One region of the Solwaraspora sp. WMMB335 genome, then DNA from elsewhere that is predicted to be linked to it. Evidence: predicted binding sites of a transcription regulator. Region 1 holds the regulator's gene; the other holds the start of a gene.

Region 1 (7,412 bases):
GTTCGGGTCCATCGTCTCCGGATCGGAGTTCTGTCGGTATCCGTCCTGGTGCCAGCCCCAGTAGGGCTTCTCCGGCTCGTGCGCCGGCGGTGTCACGTCGAGATGATTGTGATGAGTGTAGATGTTCCAGCCGGCGAGACCCCACATGTACGGAAATACGATCGGGTGGGTCAGCAGATCGCCGAAGAGTTCGTCGCGCTCCAGGAAGCCGAGTAGGTGCAGGGTGCCGTCGGCAGTGGTGTTGCCGGCCGCCGTCTCCTCGGCGTACACCCGGTCCACGGCTGCCTCCAGCGCGGCGCGGTGCTGTTCGGTCAGCACGTTGCGCAGCAGTACGAAACCCTGCTCGTGAAATTCCTTCCGTTCGGTGTCGCCGATCGCCTCGTAACCGGTTAGCCCACCGTAATCGAACACAGGTTTTCCCGTTCCGTCGAGTTGTGCAAGCCGGATATCCGGTTTCCTACGAACGGCGATGGTAGCCCGGTCAGCTCAAAGCTTCATCTGCTGCGGCTGTGCGAAATGTTGATACTGGGTGCGTTCGGGTCCGACTTCGTGGCGTACCGTGATGGCGATTTCACTCGCTGGTCGCGGCCGTGTCGGTTTTGTCGATGGTGTAGGCCCCGATGCCCGATTTTGCGCGACCGTCTCGTAAGTCCTGCCGCCGGACGGCCAATTATGTTGTGGGCGGACGATCAGGCGAAGAGTTCTGCGGTCACTTGTTCCGTCTCGCCGACGGTGCCGGAAACCGGCCTCCAGTCGCCGCCTTCGGCTGTCCATTCCTGATCAGCGAAAGTGACCTTTTTTACGCCGTGATCCGTGGCGTGTGAAACCAGCCAATGTGCGTAGCGCCAACCGTCGCGCGCCTGTTCGACCGGCAAACTCACTGTCGGGGACTCCAGGCTCGGAAACAGCGTCTCCAACTCTCCCCAGTCGAGCCGCAGGCCGTCCGCCAACGCCGCCAGCGCCTCGGCGCCACGCATCGCCGGGTCACCGCTCACCGTGCAGGCCACGGCCCCGGTCGCCGCACCGAGCAGCGCCAGCGTCAACACCTGTGACTCGTCGGTCCACTTCTCGTACGCCTCGGGGAAAGCCGATCGCTGTACGGCCTGCGCCGCATCCGTGACCCGCATGTCCTCCCAGCCGCGAACCCGCTCCAGGGCCGTGTAGAAGGCGTTGGTGGCGTACCGGGTGTCCCGGATCTGTTCCACCGTGCCCCATCCCTGGCTGGGCCGCTGCTGGAACAGACCCACCGAGTCCCGGTCCCCGCCGGCGAGGTTGCGCAGTTTCGATTCCTGAAAGCCGGTCGCCAGCGCCACCACCACCGCCTGCGGGGGCAGCCCGCGCCGTACCCCGATCGCGGCGATCGTGGCGGCGTGCGCCATCTGCTCGGGATCGAGCGAGACCCGCCGCAGCTGCCCGGTGCCGGCACCGGGCAGCGTCTCGGGCAGCTCGACCGTGCAACCGTGCCCTGCGCCGGGTAACGAGAACCGGCCGATCCACCGGCCGAGTCCGGCCCCACCGAGCAGGGCGACCACCACCAGCACAGCGGCCAACGCCACCATGGTCCGAGCTCGCACCGTCACCCCCAAGCGAAGTGCTGGGACCCTTGGTACACCAGTGACGGATGCAACGTCCAGCCGAGCCGGGTCGGTCCTGGGTTACCCGGTCTGCGCGGCTGGTACCCACCACGGATCACGCTTGTCGCGGAACGCCTGAACTCCCTCCCGGCCCTCGTCGGACAGGAAGTAGCCGGTCGACAACTCGCGCAGCGGCCCGACGTCGGCACGCACCCCGGCCGCCGGTACCCGGCTCAGCAACTGCTTGGTGCCGGTCAGCGCACCCGGTGCGCCGCGGCACAGTGCGGCACAGCACTCGGCCACCGCCGCGTCGAGCCGGTCGGTGGGCACCGCCGTGGTGACCAGGCCGATCTGCTCGGCGCGCGCTCCGTCGAAGACCTCACCGGTGAGGTAGAGCCGTGCGGCCGCCCTGGGTTGCAGGCGGCGTAGCACGGTGGCCGAGATCACCGCCGGGACGACACCGAGACGGACCTCGGTGAAGGCGAAGGTGGCGGTCTCGGCGCAGATGGCGATGTCCGCTGCGGCGATCAGCCCGAGCCCGCCGGCCCGAGCCGGGCCGGCGATCTTGGCCACCACCGGCTTCGGACATTCCCAGACGGCTGCCAGGACGTCACCGAGCATCGCGACCGGCACCTGCCGGGAGGCGTACGCGGCCGCGGTCTCCTTCAGATCCGCCCCGGAGCAGAAGACCGGGCCGGTGTGGTCGAGCACCACCGCCCGTACCCGGGGGTCGGCTGTCGCGGTGGCCAACGCGGCCAGCAACTCGGTCATCAGCGGCGTGGACAGCGCGTTGCGGTTGGCCGGGCTGTCCAGGGTCAACGTGGCGATCCCGCCGGCGGTGGCCGTACCGATCATGGGCTGCGTGGACCTGTTGGGTCGGGGCTCGTCCATGCCGGCACACTAGTTGCCATGCCAGGTCCGCTTCCTGCCGGTGCACCGGTGCCCGCCGACGGCGCGTTGCCCCCGTCCGCTCTGACCGCCGGTGCCGGCCGGCACGGGTTCGGGGTGTACCTGCACGTGCCGTTCTGCGCGGCGCGCTGCGGATACTGCGACTTCAACACCTACACCCCGGCGGAGTTGGGTGGTGCCGTCCCGACCGGGGACTATCTGCAGGCCGTGCTGGCCGAGCTCGAACTGGCCGCCAAGGTCCTCGCACCGCAGCCGCCCCGTCGGGTCGACACCGTCTTCGTCGGCGGCGGTACGCCGACGCTGCTGCCTACCGACGATCTCGCCCGGCTGCTCGACGCGATCGACCGGACCTGGGGTCTGTCGGCCGGCGCGGAGATCACCACCGAGGCGAATCCCGAGTCGGTCACCCCCGACTCGCTGGGAGCGTTGCGCCGGGCCGGCTACACCCGGATCTCGCTCGGCATGCAGTCCGCCGCACCGGCGGTGCTCGCCGTGCTGGACCGCCGCCATACCGCCGGCCGGGCGGTGCGCGCCGCCGAGGAGGCGCGGGCTGCGGGCTTCGCGCACGTCAACCTCGACCTGATCTACGGTACGCCGGGGGAGCGCGCCGAGGACTTCGCGGCCTCGTTGGCGGCGGTGGTGGCGGCGGGTGTGGATCACGTCAGCGCGTACGCGCTGATCGCCGAGGAGGGCACCGCGCTGGCCGCCCGGATGCGTCGCGGGGAGCTGCCCTATCCCGACGACGACGTGGCGGCCGACCGCTACCTTGCGGCCGACGCCGCCCTCGGCGCGGCCGGCTTCGGCTGGTACGAGGTGTCGAACTGGGCCCGGTCGGTGTCCGGGCGGTGCCGGCACAACCTGCTCTACTGGACCGGTGGTGACTGGTGGGGACTTGGTCCGGGCGCGCACAGCCACGTCGGCGGCGTGCGTTGGTGGAACGTCAAGCACCCGGCCGAGTACACCCGCCGGCTGGCGGCCGGGCGGTCGCCGGGCCACGGCCGGGAACTGCTCACCGACGCCGACCAGCGGGTCGAGGCGGTAATGCTGCGATTGCGACTGGTCAGTGGGCTGCCGACGCACCAGCTGACACCCAGCGGCCGGGCGGCGGCCGGCCGGGCGGCGGCCGCCGGCCTGCTCGACGCGGAGGCGTTGGCCGCCGGACAGGCGATACTCACGCTGCGTGGTCGACTGCTGGCCGACGCGGTGGTCCGTGACCTGCTGCCGTGACCGGCGTGACCGGCGTGGCCCCGGGCCGGGCGAGCCGACGCCGGGGCCACGCGGGCATCACTTGATGAAGTTCGCCGACATCGGGTACTTGTAGAGGCTGCCTTCGTTGGCTTTGACGCCAGCGATGATCCCGAAGACGATCTGGATGGCGAACACCACCAGACTCGGGATGAACAGCAGGCACCAGCTGACGAACAGCATCACGAAGGCGATCGCCGACCACAGGATCTGGAAGTTGAGCGCGGCCAGCGCGTGCGCCTTCACCGTCGGCGACTGCTGGCCCTTGGCCAGGTAGGCGATCAGCGGACCGACGAAACCGAGCGGACCGAAGCTGATGAACGCGCCGAGCGCGCCGCCGAAGTGGGCGACCAGTGCCCAGGTCTTCTCGTCGTTCGTGGCATAGCCGGCCGGGGGTGGACCTCCGTACGCCGGACCGCCGGGTGGGTATCCGCCACCCGGCGGCGGGTAGCCCCCAGGCGGCGGATACCCGCCGGGCGGCGGTGGGCTCTCGCCGCCGGGCGGCGGGTGGTATCCGGGAGAGGAGGCCTCGCCCGGCATCGAGTAGGACCCTGGGGGTGGGGGCGGGGAGGTCGGATCCGGCGGAGTGCCGCCGGGGCCGTTTTCCCCTGGTGGGCGAGGTGGTTCAGTCATGTCCGACACGGTAGGGGGACGAATCAAGACATGCCAGCTAGCCCCGCCGATGATTTGCTGGCGTACGGCGATTTGTCCTGGCCGGAAGGCGGCTGCGGACCGGTCGACGGCCTGTTGCGTGAGCTTGACGTGATCGGCTGATCACACCCGGCATCGGGGTGCCAATTCTGATCATATTTGACCCTATTCGGCACCTGGTCCCGGAAACCGATCATCGCCTCACCGTCCCGGGCGACGTATGCTGGCACTCACGGCCGGCGAGTGCCAGCACCCGGACCGGGGCCCGCGCCGGTTCGTGACGCGCCGACACGATGACCCGGTCGTGACTCGGTCCGTGTCCGGCCCGGTCGGCAGTGTCGGGTTGCCGACATCGGAGGGGGTGGAAGGTGGGTCTCGACGACCGCAAGCTCGACGTGCTCCGGGCAATTGTCGAGGACTACGTCGCCACCCAGGAGCCGGTCGGCAGCAGGGCGTTGGTCGAGCGGCACCAACTCGGCGTCTCGCCGGCTACCGTTCGTAACGACATGGCAGTGCTGGAGGAGGAGGGCTACATCCGTCAACCGCACACCAGCGCCGGGCGGGTGCCGACCGACCGGGGATACCGGCTCTTCGTCGACCGGCTGTCCCGGGTCAAACCGCTCAGCCCGGCCGAGCGGCGGGCGATCGAGCGCTTCCTGGCCGGTGCGGTCGATCTCGACGACGTGGTGCACCGGACCGTCCGGCTGCTCGCCCAGCTCACCCGGCAGGTCGCCGTCGTGCAGTATCCGAGCCTGTCCCGGTCCGCTGTTCGTCACCTGGAGTTGGTGCCGATTTCGACCACCCGGCTGATGCTGGTGCTGATCGTCGACACCGGCCGGGTCGAGCAGCGGCTGGTCGAACTTCCCGCACCGATCTCCGCCGAGGATGTGACCGATCTGCGGCGGCTCGCCAACGAGAAACTCGGCGGATGTCGGCTCTCCGACACGCCGCCGCTGGTCCAGGCACTGGTCGACGAGGCGTCGCCGGCGCTGCGACCAGCGATGACTACGCTGTCCACGGTGTTGCTGGAGACTCTGGTCGAGCGGCACGAGGAGCGCATTGCGTTGGCCGGGACCGCTAACCTGGCCAGGGGGGGACTTCTCGACTTCCAAGGCTCCCTGCGTCCGATACTGGAGGCACTGGAGGAGGAGGTCATCCTGCTCAAGCTGATCGGCGAGGCCGAGCCAAGCACACTGCGGGTGCGCATCGGCGACGAGAACGAGATCGACAACCTGCGGGCCGCCTCAGTCGTCAGCACCGGATACGGCCCAGGCGCCACGATCGTGGCCGGCCTCGGGGTGCTCGGCCCCACCCGGATGGACTACCCCGGCACCATCGCCACGGTCCGAGCCGTGGCACGCTACGTCGGTGATCTGCTGGCGCAGAACTGACCGGCGAGCAAATACCGACCTACCCGGCGAACTGCACACGCGAGACTGACACATGAGGACACCAGACGCAGTGGCCAAGGACTATTACGGGATCCTCGGCGTAAGCCGGGACGCTTCCGCCGAAGACATCAAACGGGCCTATCGGAAGCTGGCCCGGCAATACCACCCGGACGTCAATCCGGACCCGGCGGCTGCCGACAAGTTCAAGGACATCACCGCCGCGTACGAGGTGCTCTCCGACGACCAGAAGCGGCAGATCGTCGACCTCGGCGGTGATCCGCTCGCCCCCGGCGGCGCGCCGGGCGGCGGCCCGGGTGGAGCCGGACCATTCGTCGGTTTCCAGGACATCATGGACGCCTTCTTCGGCGCGGCGGCCGGTTCCCGTGGGCCGCGTTCGCGCACCCGGCCGGGTGCCGACGCGATCCTTCGACTGGAACTCGACCTCGCCGAGACGGCGTTCGGCGTCGAGGCGCCGATCACCGTCGACACCGCGGTGATCTGCACGACCTGCTCCGGGGCGGGCACCGCCGCCGGCACCCATCTGGCGACCTGCGAGGCGTGCGGGGGGCGCGGCGAGGTGCAGTCGGTGCAGCGCACCTTCCTCGGCCAGGTCGTCTCGTCCCGCCCCTGCGTCGCCTGCCAGGGGTACGGCACGGTGATTCCGCACCCCTGCCCGACCTGTGGCGGCGACGGCCGGGTCCGTACCCGGCGGTCGCTCACCGTCAAGATCCCCGCCGGCGTCGAGGACGGCATGCGGATCCGGCTGGCCCAGCAGGGCGAGGTCGGACCGGGCGGCGGCACCGCCGGTGACCTGTACGTCGAGATCCACGAGCGGCCGCACGACGTCTACTCCCGCAAGGGCGACGACCTGCACTGCCGGGTCACCGTTCCGATGACCGCGGCGGCGCTGGGCACCCGGCTGACCATCCGCACTCTGGACAGCGACGAGCCGGTGGACGTCAAGCCCGGCACCCAGCCGGGTGCCACGCTGCGGCTGCGTGGCCGAGGTGTGCCGCATCTGCGCGGTACCGGTCGAGGCGACCTGTACGTGCACCTCGACGTGCGTACGCCCACCAAACTCGACGCCGATCAGGAGCGGACGCTGCGCGAGTTCGCCAAGTCCCGGGGCGAGGAAGTGGCCGAGCTGAGCAAGCAGGGCGGGTTCTTCTCCCGGATGCGCGACGCGTTCAACGGCCACGCGTGAGCGCCGGCCAGTGAGCGTTGACCGGCCCGGCCGACCGTGAGCGCGCCGCTGTTCCTGGTCGACCAGGTGCCTGCCGGGCCGACGTACACCCTCGACGGGCCGGAAGGGCGACATGCCGCCGCCGTGGTCCGGTTGCGCGTCGGCGAACCGCTGCTGCTCACCGACGGCCGGGGCGGGATCGCCAACACGGTGGTCGACACGGTCACCCGCAACAGCCTGGACCTGCGGATTCTCCAGGTGACCAGGACCGCCCCGCCCGATCCCCGGCTGGTCGTCGCACAGGGTGTCGCCAAGGGCGATCGCGGCGAGTTGGCCGTCCAGGCGATGACCGAGGTCGGGGTCGACGAGATCGTGCCCTGGGCGGCGGCCCGGTCGGTGACCCGCTGGCGCGACGATCGGGGAGCCCGGTCCCGGCAACGGTGGGTGAACACCGCCCGG
Region 2 (7,412 bases), 3.2 Mb from region 1:
TCCCCGCCGTTACCGTTACACCTATCTCGACCGCCCGGCGCCGCCGAAAGGACCGCCCTGGGCGCACAACTCGCTCGGCGCGAGCGTGCACACCGCGCTCCGTGGCTGGTTCAGCCAACCTGCCCGGCAGCGCCGGCCTGAGTCGGTGGTGCCGCTACTCAAGGGCGCGTGGGTGCGCGACGGCTACCGCGACGACACGCAGGAACGCGCCGCGTACCGGCAGGCGGTGCGCTGGCTGGATGGCTACCTGTCGTCGGTCGACCCAGCCGATGAACCGCTCGGCGTCGAACGGGTGGTGGCGGTCAAGACGGCAGTGCTGGCGTTCAACGGCCGGGCCGACCGGATCGACGCCAGGCCGGGCCCGGACGGTCCCGAAGCCGTCGTCGTCGACTACAAGACCGGTCGTAGCGGGCTCACCGTCGACGACGCCCGCGGCTCGCAGGCGCTGGCCCTGTACGCGTACGCCAGCGCACGGGTGTTCCGCCGGCCGTGCCGGCGGGTCGAGTTGCACCACCTGCCGTCCGGCTCGGTGAGCGCCTATGAACACACACCGGAATCGCTGTCCCGCCAGGTCGCCCGGGCGGAGGCGACCGCCCGGGACATCATGGCGGCGGAGCGGGCGGTTGCGGCCGGGACCGATCGGGACGAGGCGTTCCCCACCACGGCCGGCCCGCTCTGCGGCTGGTGTGACTACCGGCGAATCTGTCCGGCCGGGCGGGAGTATCCCGAGCATCAGCAGTGGGCTGCGGTCGATCGGCTGCTGTCGGGCGGCAACGCTGAGCGGACCGGTGGCACCGGCGACGCCGTCAGGTGACCGGCTGCCGGAGCCGCTGCACCCTCGCCCGAGCCGCCTTGCGGATCGGCCCCTCCAGCAGGTCGCGGGGTACGGCCCGCAGCGCCAGCCGCAGGCTGCGGGCAGACAACGCGGCGCAGTGCCCGGCCGCCGGTAGACCGAGCCCGCCGTACATCCGGCGGGCCCAGGTCGGCAGCAGGCCGGCGGCGGTGGCGGCGATCCCCAGGTACGCCAGCCGGGGCGGGCCGAAGCCGAGACCGAGCCGCCACGGCAGGCCCAGCTGCTCTGGCACCGGCGGTGCGGTGAGGAACAGGGCGGTGTCGGCAGCCTGCCTGGTCATCCGCAGCTGCGGACGGACGTCACGGTAGTACGCGGCGACCTCGGCGGCACTGCCCGGCACGCCGGCCGGGTCGAGCCCGACCAGGGCGGCGCTGCGGCGCTGCTCGGCGTAGTAGCGATCCACCTCGGCCGGGCTCAGCGCCAGACCGGCCCGGGTCGCGGTGGTCAGGAACGACTCCACCTCGGCGACGTGCACCCAGCGCAGCAGATCCGGGTGGTCGATCCGGAACTTCTCGCCGGTCTGCGGATCGGTCGCCCGCAGCCGCGCGTGCAGCCGGCGAATCCGTTCGCCGGCGGCTTCGGCCTCGGCGATGGTGCCCCACACGGTCGTCGCGACGTAGCTCGAAGTGCGCAGTAGCCGGCCGAACGGATCCGACCGGTAGTCGGAGTTCTGCGCGACCCCGGCGATGGCCTGCGGATGCAGCGCCTGCAAGTAGAGCGAGCGCAGCCCGGCCACGACGAGGATCGGCTCGTCGTGCACCCGCCAGGTGACGGAATCCGGACCGAACAGCCCCAGATCGTCGGTCGATCCGGTCATCGCGCACCGGCGGTCATCGGGCGCGACCGTCCTGGCATGCCGGGCAGAGTCCCCAGAACGTCACTTCGGCTTCGTCGATCGCGAACCCGTGGGTGGTGCTCGGCTCCAGGCAGGGAGCGGCCCCGACGGTGCAGTCCACGTCGTCGACCTGTCCGCAGTCGCGGCACACCACGTGGTGATGGTTGTCTCCGGTGCGGGCCTCGTAACGGGCCGCACCGCCGGCCGGCTCGATCCGTCGGGCCAGCCCGGCCAGGGTCAGCGCGTTGAGCACGTCGTACACTGCCTGGGTCGACACCGAGCCGATGCGGTCGCGTACCTCACGGGCGATCTCGTCGACGCCGCGATGGCCGCCATGAGACAGCACGTCGAGCACGGCCAGGCGTGGCCGGGTCACTCTGAGCCCCCGGCTACGCAGTTGCTCTTCTGCCGCCATCCGTTCATCGAAACACGCAGGTGAGCGCTGTTCAAGATAGAGCCACGGCTATCGTGGCGGCTGCCACAACCGGCTGCTGGTCGGTCGGGCGTCAAAACATGGTCGGTCGGGCGGCGGAACATGGTCGGTCGGACCTCGTGACAGCGCCCGGATCTCAGAACAGCAACCTGGAGCAGAGCAGACAAACCAGGACGATCATTACTGCACCGACGATCATGCCGACACCGTAGGTGACGGTACGGGCGCCGCGTTCTGCTTCGTCGAGCGCGGCGGCGTCCTGAGCCGGCAGCGATCGTGGCGGTGCGGGGTTGACGACCAGCGGTGGGCGCCAGCCCGGCGGCGGAGGCGTCCCGACCGGCGGGCCGCAGTAGCCGCTCGCCGGGTCGGCACCGGCAGCGGCGTGGTCCTGCCCGGCGTCGCGGCGACCGGTGCCGTGACGGTGGCCGTGGCCGTGGCCCGCGCCGAACTCGTCGCCGGTGGCCTGCGGGCTCGGTCGCTGCCAGTATTCGTCGCCAGTGTCGCCCGCGTCGCCCGCCCGGCCGTCATCGTTCGTCACGCTGATCGACGCTACCGGAACACGGGTGGGCGTCCCGCTCTCCGCTGTCCGGGCGGTGGGTGAAGGCCCGCGTCGGCAGCGGGCGCGCCAGCGCCGCCGCCGCAGTAACCTCGCCGGGAGTAGCCTGACACCGTGCGCAGACTGGACGATTCCCGGCCGGGTGACCGCACCGGTGACGCCGACCGGTTCGTCGATCTCGGCGACGATGGGGGGCCGCTGCTGCCGGAGCAGACCAGCGACGACACCGATCGCGGTTGGGGCGAGCGCGTCGGCGACGACGAGTGGCTGCTGGCCGAGCGCCCGCCGCACTGGGACTGACGGCTCAGCTGCTCGCCGAGTTCGCCGCCGCCGGTGCCTTGGCCGTGGTGGTCGAGCCACCCGTGCCGCTGCCGTTCGACGTGGTGCTGCTCGATGCGGCGGACTCGCTCGAACCGGTCGAGGGCTTCGTGGTCGACGAGTCCTTCTTGTCCGACTTTTCCGACGAGTTGGCACCGTTGGCGGTGCCCTTGCCCTCCCCGTTGCGGGAGTCGGTCCGGTAGAAGCCGGAACCCTTGAACACGATGCCGACGGAGTTGAAGACCTTGCGAAGCCGCCCGGTGCACGACGGGCACTCCTGCAGCGGCTCATCGGTGAAGGACTGCACCGCCTCAAGCTGGTGTCCGCACTCGGTGCAGGCGTACTGGTAGGTAGGCACGGTCTCCTCCGAACTTGGCCGGCCGTCTGGCACTCAACCTATTCGAGTGCCAATGGTGCGGCATCGGAGGCCACTACGTCCAGCAGAAGTGTGCAGCGGCTCACCTTGACTACCGCGATGGCGGCCAGCCTCGGTCGGGCGGGGGCCGGCCCCGGACCGACGTTGCGGGCAGTCGACGCAGCCCGGCCGGGGTGACGGCGGCGGTCACCGGACGGTCGTGCGGTTCGGCCGGCACCTCCGCGAGAATCTCGCCGTCGTACAGCAGCGCGACGACCGGGACGTGGCTGGACACCCGGGTGAGCGCCCGGTCGTACGAGCCGCCGCCGCGTCCCAGTCGTACGCCGCGGGTGTCGACGGCGAGTGCCGGCACCACCACCAGGCCGGCGTCGGCAACCGCCGAGGGTCCGAGTCGCGGGCCGGTCGGTTCGATCAGCCCGTGCCCGGTGCCGCGAAGCCCCACCGGCCCGCCGAACGCGGCCCAATCCAGGTCACCGTCGGCAAGCAGGACCGGCAGGAGTACCTGATCCGACCTGCCGACCAGCTCGGCGAGGCGCGCCGGCAGATCCGGTCCGCCCGGCTCGCGGCCCACCGGTACGTACGCCGCGACCTGCACTGTGGCAGTGTGACGCACCAGTTCCCGCAGCGTCGCCTGAACCTGGATCCGGGCTGCGGTGACCTGGCGCTCGCCCAGCTTGCGCCGCCGGTCCAGAATGGCAGTACGGAGTCTGTCCTTGGTCAGCGAGCAGTCAGTTGCTCTATCGGGTAAATCCGACACCCAACACTCCTGGTGGCCATCGCTGCGGATCATCTGAGCTGTGTCAGCATCGCACCATCGAGGTGCAGAATTCTCTGGGGGAAGCGTGACCCTGCGTGGACGGTTGACTACCGCCTTCCTGTCGGTCGTGCTCGGACCGGTCCTCCTCGGAGCGTTTTTCGTCGGGGCGACCGTGGCCGCCGTCGGGCAAAGCCGCTCCGCCGAGCGCCTCGACCTGGCGACGGCGAGCATCCGTACCTCGATCGGCGCGCTCTGCGCCCGGCTGGAGGCCACTGCCGGCTCAGTGGCGCTGCTGTCCGAACCTGGGCGGCTGCGCACCGCCGCAGAGCAAGCGGTGCGGCGTGGGCTCGCCTCGGCCGTGGCGGTGAGCGCGGCGGACGGGTCGCCGATCGCCGCCACCGGCGAGGACCTCGCCCAGCCATGGCTCAGCTGTGGCACCGGCGATGCCACCGCACGTTCGCCGGAACCGTCGGCCGCGTCACCTGCTCCCAGCGCGTCACCTGCTCCCAGCGCGTCACCTGCTCCCAGTGCATCGCCTGCTCCCAGCGCGTCATCGGATCCGTCTGCCGTGCTTCTCGCGGTCGCCGCCGAGGTCGAGATCCGCGACGCCGACGGCGCCTTCCTGGGCCGGGTGACGGCGGCGCAACTGCTCGATGCCCAGTTCGTCGCCCGGCTGGCCGACTCCAGCGGAGTAGCGGTCACGGTGCTGCGCGACTTCGCCGGCACGGAGGTCGTGTACAGCACCGAATCGGCAAATACTCGCAGCGGCGTGCTGGCTACCGTCAGTGGCCTCGCTGACGGTGACAGCATCTGGATCGACGGCGGTCGGCACGTCCGGCGCATCGGTCCCGGGCCAGGTCAACCACTGTCGATGGTGCTGTCCACGCCACGTGAGCAACTGTCCGGGCTGTACGCCATGCTCGTCGCCACCGTCGTGTTGGCCGGACTGCTCGCGGTCGTCGCCGCCTGGTGGCTGGCCCGATCGACGACCGCACCGCTGGCCGAGCTCGCCGAGGCGGCCAGCCGGGTGGTCGACGGCGATCTCGCCGCCCGGGTGCCGGTGCGCGGATCCGACGAGGTGAGCCAGCTCGCCGGCATCTTCAACCGGATGACCCGGGAAGCGCAGTCGTACGTGCAGGCGTTGACCGCGAGCCGGGACCAACTGCGCGGGCAACTGACCATCCTTGGCGACACCCTGTCGAGCACCCATGACCTGCAACGGATCCTGCGGGTGATTCTGCAGACCGCGCTGGCCGCAACCGGTGCCCGCGACGGCGCGGTGCTGGTCCTCGACCCGGCCGCCGGCGTTCTGGTCGGGCAGACTTCGAACCGGACCGTGGCACCCGCCCCATCCACCGCGTCGGGAGTATCCGCCACACCGGGGGCATCGACCGCATCCGGGGTATCCGGGGCTGCCGGCAGCACTGGCGCGGGTGGCGCGGGTGGCGCGACCCCCGGCCCGCAGGCGGCCGGTGCGGGCCAGGGCAACGACGACAGTTCAGGCGGTGACCTGCAGGTTCCCCTCGGCACTGGCCTGCTCGGCACCGTCGCGCTCAGCGGTCAGCCGAGGCGGGGCCGGATCGAGCGGGACGGTCCGGCGCTGTCGGCGTACGAACCGGCCTGCCGGACCTATGTGGCGGTCCCGTTCTCGGTCCCGGACTGGAGCGAGGATGCCGGAGCCGCCAGCGTCGAGACATCGGATCCGCAGACCACCCGGCAGTCCGTCCGCCGCCCGGCTGCCGCCGCCCCGGCGGCATTCGGGGTGCTCGCCGTCTACGACCGGCTCGGCGGGGACGAGTTCGACGACGCCGACCTGATGACCCTGCGTACCTTCGCCGGACACGCGGCGGTGGCGGTGAACAACGTCCGGATGCACAAGGAAGCCGAGCGGCTGTCGGTGACCGACCCGCTCACCGGGTTGTGGAACTACCGGCACCTGCGGGAGTCGATCCACCGGGAAATCGAGCGGGCCAACCGGTTCGGTCGGATGCTCGCTGTTCTCGTGCTCGATCTGGACCGTTTCAAGGACGTCAACGACACGTACGGGCATGCCGCCGGGGACAGCGTCCTGGTCGAGTTCGCCCGCCGGATCCGGGCCGAGATCCGCGAAGTCGATCTGGCCTTCCGTCAAGGCGGTGAGGAGTTCGTCGTGCTGTTGCCGGAAACCGACGTACGCGGTGGACTGATCGTCGCCGAGCGGCTCTGTGCGGCCGTACGGGAAGCCCCGATCCGGGTCGAGCCGCACGCCGGCCCGACCGGCCGTGGACGTACCACGATCTCCGTCACGGTATCGATCGGTATCGCCGTTTATCCGGATCATGCCGCTAGCGGGGGAGACGTCCTCGACGCCGCGGACGACGCGCTGTACGCGGCGAAAGCCGCTGGCCGCGACACGTTCCGGGTCGCCGAATCCGCACCCCGGCGTACCGGACGTCTCACCGTGGGCACCAGCACGGCCAACCCGGATGGCGGACTGCCACGTGGCGGCGGCGCGTCTTTTGGGCCACACCCGCCGCGACAGAGCCGTGGCCGATAGTCTCGCGGCATGTCGGAGCATGCAGCCACCCCAGCAACGCCCCTTCGCGCCGGAGCCGGTCAGCGGGCGGTGAAGGCGGTCATCCCCGCCGCCGGGCTCGCCACCCGCTTCCTGCCTGCCACGAAAGCAGTGCCGAAGGAACTCCTCCCGCTCGTCGATCGCCCGGTCCTGCAGTACATCGTCGAGGAAGCGACCGCCGCCGGGATCAACGACGTACTGCTGATCACCGGCCGGGGCAAGACCTCGATGGTCGATCATTTCGACCGCCAGCCCTACCTGGAGTCCCGGCTGGCCGACAAGGGCGACCAGGAACGGCTGGCCGCAATACGCCGGCCGAGCGAGCTGGCCGAGATCTACACCTGCCGCCAGCACGAGCCGCTCGGGCTCGGTCACGCGGTCGGCTGCGCGCAGGCGCACATCGGCGACGAGCCGTTCGCCGTACTGCTCGGTGACGAGTTCGTCGATGAGGACGATCCGCTGCTGCCGGCCATGATCGACCTACAGTCCCGGGCCGGCGGGATCGTACTGGCCTTTATGGAGGTGCCGCCGGCCGAGACCAAACGGTACGGCATCGCCTCGGTCGAGCCGGCAGCCGAGTCGGTGCAGAACGGTGCCGACATCGTCCGGGTCACCGGCCTGGTGGAAAAGCCGTCCGCCGAGGACGCGCCGAGCAATCTCGCCGTACTCGGCCGCTACGTGCTGCCGGCGAGCATCTTCGACGCGATCAAGCGCACCAAGCCGGGTAGCG

What was found. The regulator HrcA, encoded in region 1, represses chaperone genes, less so after heat shock. The targets are predictions, from matches to a motif close to GGTTNGCACNCTCNNNNNGAGNGTGCNAACC.
Region 2: the regulator HrcA is predicted to act here: its motif matches at 3,378-3,408, upstream of ACN27F_RS13810 (FmdB family zinc ribbon protein).

What each region holds. Positions count from the first base shown of each region.
Region 1 covers NZ_JBMHMF010000001.1:6,396,509-6,403,920, forward strand. The annotation lists gene ACN27F_RS27520 (phytanoyl-CoA dioxygenase family protein) at 1-411, opposite strand, end outside; gene ACN27F_RS27525 (hypothetical protein) at 690-1,580, opposite strand; gene ACN27F_RS27530 (enoyl-CoA hydratase-related protein) at 1,656-2,429, opposite strand; gene hemW (radical SAM family heme chaperone HemW) at 2,484-3,710, shown strand; gene ACN27F_RS27540 (DUF4870 domain-containing protein) at 3,768-4,361, opposite strand; gene hrcA (heat-inducible transcriptional repressor HrcA) at 4,748-5,770, shown strand; gene dnaJ (molecular chaperone DnaJ) at 5,841-6,974, shown strand; gene ACN27F_RS27555 (16S rRNA (uracil(1498)-N(3))-methyltransferase) at 7,011-7,412, shown strand, end outside.
Region 2 covers NZ_JBMHMF010000001.1:3,226,009-3,233,420, reverse strand. The annotation lists gene ACN27F_RS13835 (RecB family exonuclease) at 1-814, shown strand, start outside; gene ACN27F_RS13830 (oxygenase MpaB family protein) at 807-1,670, opposite strand; gene ACN27F_RS13825 (Fur family transcriptional regulator) at 1,684-2,103, opposite strand; gene ACN27F_RS13820 (hypothetical protein) at 2,258-2,659, opposite strand; gene ACN27F_RS13815 (hypothetical protein) at 2,792-2,977, shown strand; gene ACN27F_RS13810 (FmdB family zinc ribbon protein) at 2,982-3,353, opposite strand; gene ACN27F_RS13805 (5-formyltetrahydrofolate cyclo-ligase) at 3,463-4,128, opposite strand; gene ACN27F_RS13800 (diguanylate cyclase) at 4,214-6,664, shown strand; gene ACN27F_RS13795 (UTP--glucose-1-phosphate uridylyltransferase) at 6,674-7,412, shown strand, end outside.